3 regions of the Pseudoduganella rhizocola genome follow, and region 1 is predicted to be linked to each of the others. Evidence: predicted binding sites of a transcription regulator. Region 1 holds the regulator's gene; each other region holds the start of a gene.
What was found. The regulator LexA, encoded in region 1, represses DNA repair genes until DNA is damaged. The targets are predictions, from matches to a motif close to ACTGTATNNNNATACAGT.

Region 1 (4,671 bases):
ATGAAGTCCGCGATGCGGTCCCAGGCGGCGTTATCGCGCAGCAGGCCGCCGATCACCGATTGCTCGGCTTCGATGGAGTGCGGCGGGATGCGGAGGGAGTCGACTTGCGGGTCGGACGGGGCGGCGGCGTTCATGGCGCGCATTATACCTGCTTCGGGCGGCGGTCAAAAAATTTCAGGCGATAAAAAAGCCGGGTTGCCCCGGCTTTTCTGGTGCTGCGGCAGCGTGCAGCTTAGGCCGCTTCGCCCACCACGGCGACGGTCACTTCGACCACCACATCGGTGTGCAGGGCCACGGACACCGGGTGCTCGCCGGTGGTCTTCAGCGGGCCGGTCGGCATGCGCACGGCCGCTTTTTCCACAGCGAAACCGGCCTTGGTCAGCGCTTCAGCGATGTCGAAGTTGGTCACGGAACCGAACAGGCGGCCATCCACGCCGGCCTTCTGGGCCACGGTGACGGTCATTCCGTTCAGCTTGTCGCCTTGTGCCTGGGCCGCTGCCAGCTTGGCGGCAGCGGCTTTTTCCAGTTCGGCGCGCTTGGCTTCGAATTCGGCCACGGCCGCGGTGGTGGCGCGGCGCGCCAGTTTTTGCGGGATCAGGAAGTTACGGGCGTAACCGTCCTTGACTTTCACCACGTCGCCCAGGTTGCCGACGTTGATAACTTTTTCCAACAGAATGATTTGCATAGTGTTCTCCAGGATTGATCAGCGGCGCGATTAAGCGTGGTGCAGATCGGTGTAAGGCAGCAGGGCCAGATAGCGGGCGCGCTTGATCGCGGTGTCAACCTGGCGCTGGTAGTGCGCCTTGGTGCCGGTCAGGCGGGCCGGCATGATCTTGCCGTTTTCCTGGACGAAGTCCTTCAGGGTGTCCACGTCTTTGTAGTCCACCTGTTCCACGCCGGCGGCGGTGAAGCGGCAGAACTTCTTGCGCTTGAACAGAGGGTTTTGCTGTTTGCGCTTCTCTTTCAGCTTGAGCTTGTTTTTGTCGAACTTTTTACCGAATGCCATTTTAGGCTCCTGTATCTAAATGTGCGCTGCTCTGGGCAGCACGGAAATCAATGATGTGAAATACCAGGCTTTTGCTATTGCGGTTCTTCTTCGCCAGGAAACCGCTGAACTCATACACGCCACCGAGGGCTGCCTGGTTGAACCGTCCGGAGATTTCGCCTGCCGCAACGGCGGCGATCTCGAATTCGGTCAAGCGGGCGATGCCTGCCTCCATCTGCTGCGAACTGTGCTGCAATACTGCATTCACAATCGGCATGCCGGCCGGGGTGTAGCGCAGGGCGTCCCGTTCGGTGATGAGGGCGGTGAACTGAAGCTGGTTCAGGTCCGTTCCTGATTAAGACTTAGGCCGCGGCAGGGGCAGCTGCTGGTGCTTCGGCGCGGTGGCTCTTGGCCGCATCTTCACGCTGGACCGACTTCATCATCGGCGAAGGAGCGGTTTCCGCTTTCTTCATCTTGACGGTCAGGTGACGCAGCACGGCATCATTGAATTTGAACGCGGTTTCCAGTTCGACCAGAGTTTCGTTGTCGCACTCGATGTTCATGCAGATGTAGTGTGCTTTCGCCAGTTTCTGGATCGAGTACGCCATTTGACGGCGGCCCCAATCTTCCACGCGGTGCACGTTACCGCCGCGCGAGGTCACGCTGGCCTTGTAACGTTCGATCATCGCGGGCACTTGCTCGCTCTGGTCCGGATGGACGATAAATACGATTTCATAGTGACGCATGCAAACTCCCTTAAGGACTGTGAAAATAGCCCACCCCGGCGTCAAGACGAGTGTGGGAAGAGGTAAGCCCGCAAGCATAGCAGCTTTTCGCCCCGATTGGAAGAGCGGGACCGGCTGACACCACGGTGCCTGACCCCAGGGTGTCAGCTTTCCCCATAAAAAGCTTGCAATATCCGACACACTGTACAAAAATACAGTCTGTCGATATTCACAGTGGCCACCCATGATCAAACTGACTGCAAGGCAGGAAGAAATCCTCAATCTCATCAAGGATGCGATCGAGAACACCGGCTTCCCGCCGACCCGCGCCGAGATTGCGGCCGAGCTGGGCTTCAAGTCGGCCAATGCCGCCGAGGAGCACCTGAAAGCGCTGGCGCGCAAGGGCGCCATCGAAATCACCGCCGGCACTTCGCGCGGCATCCGCCTGCTGGGTTCGTTTGCCGAGTCCAGCGCGCCGATGCCGCACGTCCCGGCCCCGGTCCTGATGAGCCTGCCACTGATCGGCCGCGTGGCGGCCGGCTCGCCCATCCTGGCCCAGGAAAACCTGGAAACCAGCTACAGCGTCGACCCCAAGCTGTTCAGCAGCAAGCCGGACTACCTGCTCAAGGTGCGCGGCGAGTCGATGCGGGACATCGGCATCATGGACGGCGACCTGCTGGCCGTGAAGAAGGTGGACAGCGCCAAGAACGGCCAGATCGTGGTGGCCCGCCTCGGCAACGAAGTCACCGTCAAGCGCTACCGGCGCAACGGCGCCACCATCGAGCTGCTGCCGGAGAATTCCGACTTCAAGACCATCACCGTGCAGCCGGAGGACGAATTCGCCCTGGAAGGCCTGGCGGTAGGGCTGTTGCGCAGCTGGCACTGATGGCGATCCAGCTCTACGGCAGCTGCGAGTCCGGCCACAGCTACAAAGTCCAGCTGATGCTGAATGTGGCCGGCGTGCCGCACAGCTACGAGGAAATCGACCTGCGCCTGGCGCGGGCCGACCGTCCGGAACCCTTCCGCAGCCTGGCGCGCTACGGCGAGGTGCCGCTGCTGGTGCATGACGGCAAGCCCTACGTGCAGTCCAACGCCATCCTGCTGCACCTGGCGCAGCACCTGCGAGCTTACGGCGGCGAAACGGCGGAGCGCCTGGAGCGCGTGCGCGAATGGCTGTTCTGGGAAGCGAACCGGGTCGGCATGTCGATGGCCCACCTGCGCTATGGGCAGAAGTTCGACGACGAGGGCGCCTATGCGGGCACGGTGCTGCCCTGGTTCCGGCGCCGCTTCGACGCCGACATGCTCAGGCTGGAAGAGGAATTCGCCGACGGCCGCGCCTTCCTGCTGGACGACGCGCCCAGCGCGGCCGACTTCTCGCTGTGCGGCTATATGTACTGGCCGGAACAGGCCAAGGTGGACTACCCGGCGCGGGTGCAGGCCTGGCTGGACCGCATCGCGGCCCTGCCCGGCTGGCGCCACCCCTACCGCATGCCGGGCGCCGATCCCTGGTAAGCCGCCCTAGTGGCGCGCGCCATAATAGGTGCCGCGGCTCTCGGCCGCCGTCATCGAGACGCGGCGCGCATGGGCGTTCCAGTCGGAGGCAAATGCCGCAGCGCGGGCGGCCGCCAGCGCGCGCGACTGCCCGATCCAGCGGGCCCGCTGCAGCTGCGCCTCGGCAGCGGCGTCTTCGGCCTCCTGCACCAGCTTCAGGTAGGTGTCCTGCCCCAAGGCCTCATTGCTGTCGAACTCCGCATTCAGGCGCTCAGCATAGCGGTTATAGCAAGCCTGCCAGTTGCGGTACTCCTGCTCCGTGCGCTGGGCGGCGGCCTCGTTCGAGACCGCCACGAATGCCGGCAGCTTGCAGCCGGACTGGCTATACGCGAGGTGATCGAAGGAAGTAGCGGCGGAAGCACTGCCCGCCATGGCAGCCAGGATGATTGCAGCGATGCGTTTCATTGCAGACCTCTTCGGACGGTGGGAAAGTGTAGAAAATCACTATACCCCCGCCGTCCGGCGAGCGCAATTTGCTTGCATGCTGCTAGGCTTCAGGCAGCGCGGCGCGGAAATCGTCCAGCAGGTCGGCCGTGTCCTCGATGCCGACCGAGACCCGGATCAGCGATTCGGCAATGCCCATCGAAGCGCGGCGCTCGGCGCCCATCTCGTAGAAGATGGTGTGCGCCACCGGAATCACCAGCGTGCGCGTGTCACCCAGGTTGGAGGCCGGCACGGCGACCTTCAGACGGTTCAGGTAGTCGAAGCAGTCGATGCCCTCTTTCAGCTCGAAGCTGAACAGGGAGCCGGCGGCCTTGAACAGCTCCGCCGCGATGGCGTGCTGCGGGTGCGAGGCCAGGCCCGGATAGTGGACCGCCGCCACCCGCTCATCCTGCTCCAGCATTTCCGCCAGCGCCTTCGCATTGGCGCTGGTGCGCTCCATGCGCAGCGCCAGCGTTTCCGAACCGACGGCGATATGGTGGGCCGCCTCCGGCCCCAGGGCGGCGCCGAAGTCGCGCAGGCCCTTGGCGCGGATCTGCGTGATGCCCCACATGGCGGGCGCCGCCTTCTTGTAGTTCTCGAAGATGTTCGGGAACTTCGACCAGTCGTAGGCGCCGGTATCGGTCAGGCTGCCGCCCAGCGCATTGCCATGGCCGCCGATGGACTTGGTCAGCGAATTGACCACCAGGCCCGCGCCCACCGCCTTGGGGCGGAACAGGTAGGGCGTGGTCATGGTGTTGTCCACGATGTAGAGGATGCCGCGCTCGGCGCACAGCTGGCCGATGCGCTTCAGGTCCGCCACCTGGGTGCGCGGATTGGCGATGGTCTCGACAAAGACGATGCGGGTTTCCGGCTTCAGGGCCGCGGCCACATTGGCCACATCGGTGGCATCGACGAAATCCACGCCCACGCCCTGCCCGGCCACGGTCTGCCACAGCGAGTTGGTGTTCCCGAACAGGAAAGACGAGG
Region 2 (4,671 bases), on a different contig from region 1:
GCCGGTCAGCACCGACAGGCCGGTCGCCAGCACCAGCAGCGAAACCATGAGCACTGTGGCCGATTGGGAGGCTTGGGCTGCGGCGTCGCCATCGCTGCGTGTCAGCTTGTTCTGCGTTGCCAGCATGGCATCCAGCGTGCCGAAGTAGGCGGTTTGGGCGGGAACGGCGTCGCGGAACAGGGCTTGCACGGCGCCTTCCTTGTCACCCCCCTGCAGCAGGCGCACAAGCTGGTCCCGCTTCGACTGGTAAGCCGCCAGGGCCGCCTGCTGCTGATCGAACTGGCGGATGGTGTCAGGCCTGTTGAGGATGGCTCTCAGCTTTGCTGCGGATTCGGCGCCGAGCCGGTCGGCATCACCCTGCTGGCGGAGGAAGTCGGCCATCATGGCCGCGTCGGGCGCCAGCGCCGCATTGCGCAATGCCTGCGCGGCGCGGTTGGAGTAGCTGCGCATTTCATTGGTCAACTGCACTTTCACCGCGCGGTCGTGCACAAGCTGGTCGGTGAGGCCGGCAGTGAACTGGATGCGGCTGATGCCGAGCAGCGTCATCGCCAGCATGACGGCGATAGTCAGTGCAAAGCCGAGGCCAAGCCTGGCGCCAATTTTCAGGTTCGAGAGTTTCAAGGTATTCCTCAATTAATCAATACAGGTGGCGGATGCCCAGTCCCAGGCTGTTGGCCCGCGCCTTGCCGCTGAGGCGGTCCGCCATGGCCACGGTATAAAGATCGGTGCGCTTCGACATGCGGTAGTCGTAGCCCAGCGAGACTGTGCGGCGTTGAAGGATGCCGCCGACCAGGCTGCCGCTCCGGCGGCTGTCGGCGGCGCCCAGCATGATGCTGCCGAGGCCGGCGCGCAGGTTGACGCCCACGCTGGCGGTGCGGCCCCGCATGCGCAGCGTGCCCGCGGTGTCCTCTTCGGTGCGGTGGAAGGTGCCGTAGAACCTGGCCGCCCCCAGTTCATAACTGAGGCCGGCAAAGCCGGCGCGCTGCGCCGTCACCGCCGAGAAGTCCAGCGGCGCGCGGGTCGGGTCCATGATGGGCAGGCCCTGATTCGGATTGCTCACCCGCACGTGCTGGGCCACGGCGGTCAGCGCCAGCGGGCCGCGCGTATAGAGTGCCGTAAGCGCCGCGTTGTTGGCGCCCGCCTTGCCGCCCTGCTCGCCGGGCTGGAAATGCACGCTGGTGCGCAGGCCTTTCCAGGTCGGGGAGACGTACACGATCTGGTTGCTCCAGCCGCTGTCGCCCGCAATCCCGGCCGCCCAGTTGCGCGCGCCAAGCGGTCCCGATGGGATGAAGGAGTGCGACAGCAGCGGCGAGAAGACGAAGGAATTGCCGAAGGGATTGAACTGGATCATGGCGAGGAAGGCGGGTGAGGCCGCACGGCCCAGCTGCAGGCGGCCGTAGGGACCGTTCACCGCCACATTGGCATCGCGCGAGAACAGGTTGTCGCCGGCGAAGCGGCCGGACATGCCGCTATCCACCTGCAGCAGGCCGATCACGCGGAACTCCACGCGCGTGCCGCCGCCCAGGTCCTCTTCACCGCGGATGCCGAAGAAGGAGGTCGTCATGCCGCCGCTGCCCACGATATTGCGCCGTGCGGGCTCGCCGCTGGCTTTCATCGTGCCCAGGTAGGTATCCAGGCCCCCGGTGACGGTGACGTTCGATTGGGCGAAAGCGGCGCCGGAGCAGGCCAGCAGAACAGGGCAGAGGAGGTATTTGAGCATGGGCGGCGGGAATCGGAAAAGTGAAATTTTACGCGCGTTTCCCCACGGCACAATTCACAATCGTGCCGCTGTTGCGTAAATACGATAGACGAAATGGACAGCAAGTATCTGATATTTAAGACGTTTTTCTTTGCATATCAAAATCGGGACACATCGCTTACCGGAACGGTATTACTGGATATAATTACAGTATCCCAACTGTTTTATCCCGCATGAGCCAGCGCCGCATAGCCCATCTCGATATGGACGCCTTCTACGCATCGGTGGAGCTGCTGCGGTATCCGGAGCTGCGCGGAGTGCCGGTGGTGGTGGGCGGCGGTTCGCGCCACCAGCCCCGGCTGAAAGAGGATGGCACACACGAGTTCTCCCGTCTGCGGGATTATGTGGGCCGTGGCGTTCTCACCACAGCCAATTATGCGGCGCGCGCGCTCGGCGTCGGCTCCGCCATGGGCACCATGAAGGCGGCCAAACTGGCGCCGGACGCTATCCTTTTGCCAGTCAATTTCGACAGCTACCGCCATTACTCGCGCCTGTTCAAGGCGGCCGTGGCCGGCATCGCGCCAGCCATCGAGGACCGCGGCATCGACGAAATCTACATCGACCTGACCGACGTGCCGGGCGAAACGCGCGAGCTGGCGCTGCGCATCAAGCAGGCCGTGTTCGATGCCACCGGCCTCACCTGTTCGATCGGCATTACGCCGAACAAGCTGCTGTCCAAGATCTGTTCCGACCTGGAAAAGCCGAACGGCCTCACCATCCTTGGCTACGAGGATGTGCCCGCGCGCATCTGGCCCCTGCCGGCGCGCAAGATCAACGGCATCGGCCCCAAGGCGGCGCAACGGCTGGCCGAGCTGGGCATCGAGACGGTGGGGCAGGTGGCGCAGGCCGATCCCCGGCTGCTGCAGGAACACTTCGGGCTCAACTTCGCGGAGTGGCTGCGGCGGGTGGCGCACGGCCGCGACGAGCGGGAAGTGTCCACGCGCTCCGATCCGAAGGGCATGAGCCGCGAAACCACCTTCGACCGCGACCTGCATCCGAAGCAGGACCGCAGCGAGCTGTCGGCCATCTTCACCCGCCTGTGCGAGAAAGTGGCGGCGGACATGGAGCGCAAGCGCTATGTCGGCTGCACGGTCGGCATCAAGCTGCGCTATGCCGACTTCCGCACCGTGACGCGCGACGTGACCCTGCCGCAGCCCACGGCGGACGCCGCCGCCATCCGGCGCGCGGCCGGCGAATGCCTGCGCCGGGTGCCGCTGGACCAGCGCCTGCGCCTGCTGGGCGTGCGCGTCAGCGCGCTGACGCCGGTCGACGACCTGCCGCCCGGCGCGCTGGCGCGGCAGGGCGAGTTGTTCGCAGATCAATAAGCCGCCATAATGGTCTGGCGCTGCACGGATTGCAGCCCACCCAGGGAGTCTCACATCGACGAAGCACGTTTGCGTCCGCGCCATGCGTGGCTGGCGGCATTGCTGTTTTTGCACCTGCTGGTTTTGCTGGCGTGGCGTCCCGTGCTGCGCCAGGCGCCCCTTGCCGTACCGCGCGGCGAGCTGGCCTTCATCCTGCCGCCGAAACCGGCGCCTGCCACGCCGCTCCCGCCGCGCAGTCCGGCTGCGGCGCGCGCCACGCAGGAACCGCAGCGCCGCAGTGCGCCTGCCGCGATCACCGTGCCTCCCTTACCCGCCGCGTCACCCGCGCCGGCTGCCGTTCCCGATGCGTTCGCCACACCCGAAAAATCCCTCGGCGAGGTGGCGCGCGCTTCCGTGGGCGATGCGATGCAGGCCCTGCGCAAGGAGACGCCGCACGCTTTCCTGCGCAGCCAGCACTCCGGCTCCGCCATCGCGCGTGCGCTGGCCAGGGCCGGCGGCAGCGCCGGCGCGGCCGGGCTGGAAGAAATGGTTCTGCCGGATGGGCGGCGCATGACGCGCGTGCGCACAGGCGGCTCCAGCTATTGCGTGGTGATGGATGCGCCGGGCGGCTCCGGCGGGCGTGATGTTTTTCGCGACGGTGCGAAAGCCCGGACGGTGACTTGCCCCAACTGAGGCGTGTAAAATACCGTTCCCCTTTACAAGCTGAAACAAGGCAAGTACACCATATGTGGTTCAAGAATCTACAGATTTACCGTCTGCCCGCCCCTTGGGCGTTTACCCCGGAACAACTTGAAGAAGCCCTGCGCCCGCATTCGTTTACGCCTGCCAGCAGCAATGAAATGATGCGCCAGGGATGGGATTCGCCGCGCGGCAACGGCTCGCTGGTGCACGTCGTCAACAAGCAGATGCTGATCCTGCTCGGCACCGAGAAGAAACTGCTGCCCAACACCGTGGTCAACCAGGTTGCCAAGGCCCGCGCGGCCGAGCTGGAAGAACAGCAAGGTTTCGCGCCCGGCAAGAAGGCGATGAAGGAACTGAAGGAGCGCGTGCACGACGAACTGCTGCCGCGCGCCTTCACCATCCGCAGCAATGTGTGGACCTGGATCGACCCGGTCAACGGCTGGCTGGTGGTGGATGCCGCCAGCCCGGCCAAGGCCGACGAAGTGATCAAGCTGCTGCTGAAGGCGGTGGACCGCCTGCCGCTGGAAAGCCTGCGCGTGCAGCGCTCGCCGGTCGGCGTGATGACCGCCTGGCTGCAGGACGACGAGGCGCCGGCCGGCTTCACCGTCGACATGGACACGGAACTGCGCGCCACCGGCGAAAGCAAGGCGGCGGTGCGCTATGTGCGCCACACGCTGGAGCCGGAAGAAGTGCGCCGCCACATCGCGGCCGGCAAGCAGTGCACCCGCCTGGCCATGACCTGGGACAGCAAGATCTCCTTCGTGCTGACCGAGGCGCTTGCCATCAAGAGCGTGAAGCCGCTGGACGTGATGAAGGAAAACGAAGCCACCACCCGCAACGACGAAGAGCGTTTCGATGGCGACTTCATGCTGATGACCGGCGAACTGAGCAAGCTGCTCAAGGATG
Region 3 (4,671 bases), on a different contig from region 1:
GTCCGCCACGTTCGAGGAAAAATTGGTGTTGGCGAAATCGCCCTCGCTGGCGCCGAGCCCCGTGAAATCGAAGCGCAGCACTGCAATGCCATGGTCGGTCAGCGCCTGCGCGATGCGGCTCGCGGCAAACACGTCCTTGCCGCAGGTGAAACAGTGCGCGAACAGTGCGTAAGCGCGGATGGCGCCATCCGGCGCATCGAGCCGCGCGGCGAGTTTATGGCCGTGGGCGCCGTTGAATTCCTGACGTTCTGCTCGCATGGGAGGCTCCTGTTGAGGCGTTGCGCCTACTTTGCACCAGAACCCGGCCGTGGGCAAGAGGCCGCAAGCGCTAGCCGAACAGGCCGTGCAGGAACCAGCGCTGGCCTTCCTCGCCGCCGCTCAGGCGCTCGCGGTAGACCCAATAATGCACATGGTCCTCGCCTTCCGCGATGAAGTAGTCGCGGGTTTGCGCATCACTCCACCAGCCCGCTTCGATACGCTCGGCATTGGACACCACGCGCAAGGGCGAACCGTAGAAAGGACGGTGGTCGCGCATCATCAGTGCAATGGGCTTCGGCAGCAGCCAGGTGGGGCGCGGCAAGGGCTGCGGCGGCAGCTGCGCCAGCACGTCGGCGGTCCGCAGCTTCTGCTGCACCGGCACCCAGGCATTGGCGTGCTCCGGCCGGTAATCGGCTTTCGGCGCCGGCTGCAGCACGTTGTCCGGCCCCAGCCGCGCGACCAGGACTTCCAGCAGGCGCTGCCGGTCTTCCGCGCTGCCGCCCGGTTCGGGGAACAGGCAGTCGTTGAGCGGGGCCATCGGCTTGACTTCACTGGCCTCCAGGCACAGCCCGATGACCGGCGATTCCAGCGTGATGCGTCCCAGCCTTTCCTTCAGCAGCCGCACCAGGTGGCCGTCGTGCCACACGGCTTCGGACAGCGCGATGTCCACCAGCGTCGGCGGCTTGGCGACCCTGCCCCGCTCATGTTCCAATGCGAGGCGGATGCCTTCCACGGCCAGCTGGCGTGCGCACAGCCAGCCCGTCATCTGCTGCAGCAGGCGGCGCGCGCCGGCCAGCAGCAGTTCGGCGTTCTCAATGCGGTCGAACAGTTCCAGCCTGGCCATGAAGCTGGGCGGCGCTTCGATCCAGTCGAACATTTCCGGCGTGTCGCCGCGCGCGGCATCGAGCATGGCAATCAGCGCCTTGCCGCAGCGCCGCTGCAGGCCTGGGCGCGGCAGGCGGCACAGCTGCGCAAAGCTGAAACAGCCGATGCCGTCCAGCCACGCCAGGTAGGGCCGCGCGGGCGGCAGCACGGCCGGCGGCACCGCGGCCAGCCTGCGCAGCATGGATTCTTTTGTTAAAGAGCGGCCGCCGCCCGCCTGCGCCAGCAGCCAGGCCGCGCGGCCCGTTGGCGCGCAGCTCAGCACAGCAGTAAAACCCAGCTCCCGCATCGTGTGCCGGATCAGCCGGCACAGCCGCCGCACGCCGCCGAACAGGCGCAGGCTCGCCCCCACATCCAGCAGCAAAGTGGCTTCTTCCCCTTCCGCCACCTGAGGCGTGTACTGCAGCAAGGCCATCGCCACCGCATGCAGGGCTTCAGCCTCCCGCAGGGGTGCGCGTTCCATCATCTGCGCATCGGGCGCCATCAGCAGCGCGCCGTTGCGCCGCATGCCGGGGCGCACGCCCAGCGCTAATGCCTGGGCCGAGGCCGCCAGTACGCCTTCCTGCTCCAGCACCACCGTGCAGGCTTCATCCTCCGACCAGTTCGGACAGAACACTTCCAGCGGAAGCCGGGGCAGATGCAGGCCGATCCAGAGGTGCATGGCGTCGATGAAGCGAAGAAGGTGATAAAGGTAAAAACAAAGGTTCGTCCCGCTGCGGCCCGCGCCGTTTGAGGAAGCCCAGTTGCAGGCCGCCTGGCGCCGGTTCCAGCGTCAGGCGCAGCGGCGCCGGCGATGCATCGCGCGCTTCCGACAGGGGCCGCATCATGCAGAACAGCGTTTCCCCGCTCTGCGCCGCCAGGTGCAGCCGGCGCAGGTTCTCGCCGCGCGCATGCTGATACCACAGCAGCACGGCGCCGCAGCTGCCGCTGCGCAGGATCTGCTCGGCCGCCCACAAGCCATCCGAGCCGCGTGGATTGCTGCGCACCCAGATCAGCTGCGAAGGCGGCATGCCCAACGCCGACATCGCCAGCGTCTGCGGGATCTGCGGCGGCTGCACCAGCACCACTGGCCGCTTCATGCGCGCCAGCGCCGGCTGCAGCAGACGCATCTCCCCGATTCCCGACTGCGCCAGCAGCAGCTCATTCAGCGATCCCAGCGGCCAGCCGCCGCCCGGCAGCTGGGCGGACAGGGCGGCATGCCCCGTATCCACACAGCGGGAAGCGGAGCGCGCCAGTTGCGATGCAAGCCAAAGCGATGGGTGCAAGGTTTCCGGCGCTGGAATCGGATCGGAGCGGGCCATGGCAATGGAATCAAATACTGTACATACATACAGTACTCCGTGCGGCCGGATTTTGCAAGGTTTACCTGCCAGGTTTTAACAGATGAGCTCGTGTCCACCTTGGTGCCTGCCCCCAAGGTGGACACGGGCTCGGCAGTACGCGCGCACTGTTGAATTGGGGCAAGGACGCGAAAAATGGGCTTGCGCTATGCTGAAAATCGCTCCGCCGGCGGCAGGCAATACGGCGGTTTTCCGATTGGTTTTACGAATCACAGGAGACAACAAATGAGCTACCTCGACCGAGACCCCTTTGGCATTTATCGCGACAATGACAGTCAGGGCCCCGGCCCGCGCCTGATGGGCGCCGATACCCTGATGGGCGAAGATGTCTATAACCGCCAGGAGGAAGATCTTGGCGACATCAAGGAAATCATGATCGATATGCAGAGCGGCCAGATCGCCTATGCCGTGCTGTCCTTCGGCGGCATCATGGGCATGGGCGACAAGCTGTTTGCCGTGCCGTGGCAGGCGCTGCAGCTGGATACCGTGAACAAGCGCTTCATCCTCGACTGCAGCAAGGAAAAACTGGAAAACGCGCCCGGCTTCGACAAGGACCGCTGGCCGGATATGGCAAGCGCTGAATTCGGCAGCCAGGTGCACGGCTTCTACGGCACCCAGCAGGCCATGCCGGGCCAGATGACCTCCACCGGCAGCGTGATGGGCAGCGGCACCAGCACCATGCAAAGCGGCTCCAGCGGCTCGATGAGCGGCAGCAGCGGCAACCTCGGTTCGTCCAGCGGCATGTCCACCCAGAGCGGCAGCAGCAGCGGCAACCTGAACCGCAGCGGCACCGATATGAACCAGGGTACCAGCCTTGACCAGCGCAGCAGCACCCTGAACCAGGGCAGCAGCCTCGACCTGGGCAGCAGCCAGTCCGACATGACCGACAAGAACGTCAACCAGGTCGGCGGCCTGTCGAACCAGAACACCAGCATCGATCCGGACAAGGACCGCATCTGATCCAGCTTAGCGCTGCATCGCCTCCCACACCTTGAACAGGCGCTTGACGGACACCGGCATCGGTGTCCGCAGCTCCTGCGCGAACAGCGACACCCGCAGCTCCTCCAGCATCCAGCGGTATTCCACCAGCCGCGGGTCGGTATTCTTGCCCGCCGATTTGTCGCGCGCCACGCGCAGGTATGGCTGCGCGGCCTGGTGCCATTCCGCCATGGCCTTCGCATCGCGCGCCGAATCCGCGCGCAGCTTCTCCAGCCGCACGTTCATCGCCTTCAGGTAGCGCGGGAAATGCGCCAGCTGCGAGAACTCGTTATCGGCCAGGAAGCGCTTGTGCACCAGGCCTTTCAGCTGCTCCTGCATATCGGCGGCAGCCTGCGGATTCACGTTCTGCAGGCGCTTCGGCATGCCGTGGAATTCCGCCAGCACCTGCCCCACCAGGCGCGCAATCTCGTTCACCAGCAGCACCAGGCGCGACTTGCCTTCGTCCTTGCGCTTGTTGAAAGAAGCTGCATCGGTGGGCAGCGGGTCCTGCAGGCAGGCGATGTCCAGTGCCTTGGCGATGATCTGGTCGCGCAGTTCTTCCTGTGTGCCCATGGACATGAACTGCATGCCCATCTGCTGCAGGTTCGGAATGCTCTTTTCAACGAACTTGATCTGGTCCTTCATCTGCAGCGCGAACAGGCGGCGCAGGCCCACGCGGTGCGTGCGCGCCGCCACGTTCGGGTCGTCGAACACTTCGAGGTCGCAATGCGCGCCCTTGTCCACCAGCGCCGGGAAGCCGATCAGGCTTAGCTTGCCCTGCTTGATCTCCAGCAGCTCCGGCAGCTCGCCGAAAGTCCACGCTGTGATGTTCGAATGCGCTGCCGGCGCAGCGGCTTCCGGCACCGGGGCGGCAGCCGTCTTGCCGCCATTGGCGCCATTCACGCCACGGGCCGCGTCAGCCGCGATGCCGCCGTGCGAAGGCTTCGGCGCCGCGCCGCCCGTGAGCTGCGCCAGCTGCGCCGGCGTGGCCTCGGCCATCTTCTGGAAGCTTTCGCGCGCCTGGCTGCCGTATTCGGCCTGCAGCTTGGCGAGGTTGCGCCCCATGTCCAGCTGGCGGCCATGCTCGTCGATCACCTTGAAGTTCATGAAGTGATGGGCAGGCAGCGTTTCGGGCTTGAAGTCCGTGGTCAGCACATTGATGGTGATCTGCTCGCGGATGTCGGCAATGATGGCGTCCACCAGGTCGCCGCGG

Region 2: dinB (DNA polymerase IV) is a predicted target of LexA. The motif match lies at 1,894-1,911, and genes of this name have one in related genera.
Region 3: imuA (translesion DNA synthesis-associated protein ImuA) is a predicted target of LexA. The motif match lies at 2,458-2,475, and genes of this name have one in related genera.

Annotation. Positions count from the first base shown of each region.
Region 1 covers NZ_JBJQIK030000002.1:66,339-71,009, reverse strand. The annotation lists gene ACJRPG_RS03910 (replicative DNA helicase) at 1-143, opposite strand, end outside; gene rplI (50S ribosomal protein L9) at 233-685, opposite strand; gene rpsR (30S ribosomal protein S18) at 716-1,006, opposite strand; gene priB (primosomal replication protein N) at 1,008-1,328, opposite strand; gene rpsF (30S ribosomal protein S6) at 1,348-1,731, opposite strand; gene lexA (transcriptional repressor LexA) at 1,955-2,596, shown strand; gene ACJRPG_RS03880 (glutathione S-transferase family protein) at 2,596-3,222, shown strand; gene ACJRPG_RS03875 (hypothetical protein) at 3,229-3,666, opposite strand; gene ACJRPG_RS03870 (cystathionine gamma-synthase family protein) at 3,749-4,671, opposite strand, start outside.
Region 2 covers NZ_JBJQIK030000004.1:543,716-548,386, forward strand. The annotation lists gene ACJRPG_RS12880 (methyl-accepting chemotaxis protein) at 1-621, opposite strand, end outside; gene ACJRPG_RS12885 (porin) at 638-1,720, opposite strand; gene dinB (DNA polymerase IV) at 1,933-3,084, shown strand; gene ACJRPG_RS12895 (hypothetical protein) at 3,154-3,756, shown strand; gene ACJRPG_RS12900 (recombination-associated protein RdgC) at 3,810-4,671, shown strand, end outside.
Region 3 covers NZ_JBJQIK030000001.1:743,548-748,218, reverse strand. The annotation lists gene ACJRPG_RS03460 (alpha/beta hydrolase family protein) at 1-258, opposite strand, end outside; gene ACJRPG_RS03455 (Y-family DNA polymerase) at 329-1,801, opposite strand; gene imuA (translesion DNA synthesis-associated protein ImuA) at 1,728-2,441, opposite strand; gene ACJRPG_RS03445 (PRC-barrel domain-containing protein) at 2,706-3,440, shown strand; gene hrpA (ATP-dependent RNA helicase HrpA) at 3,447-4,671, opposite strand, start outside.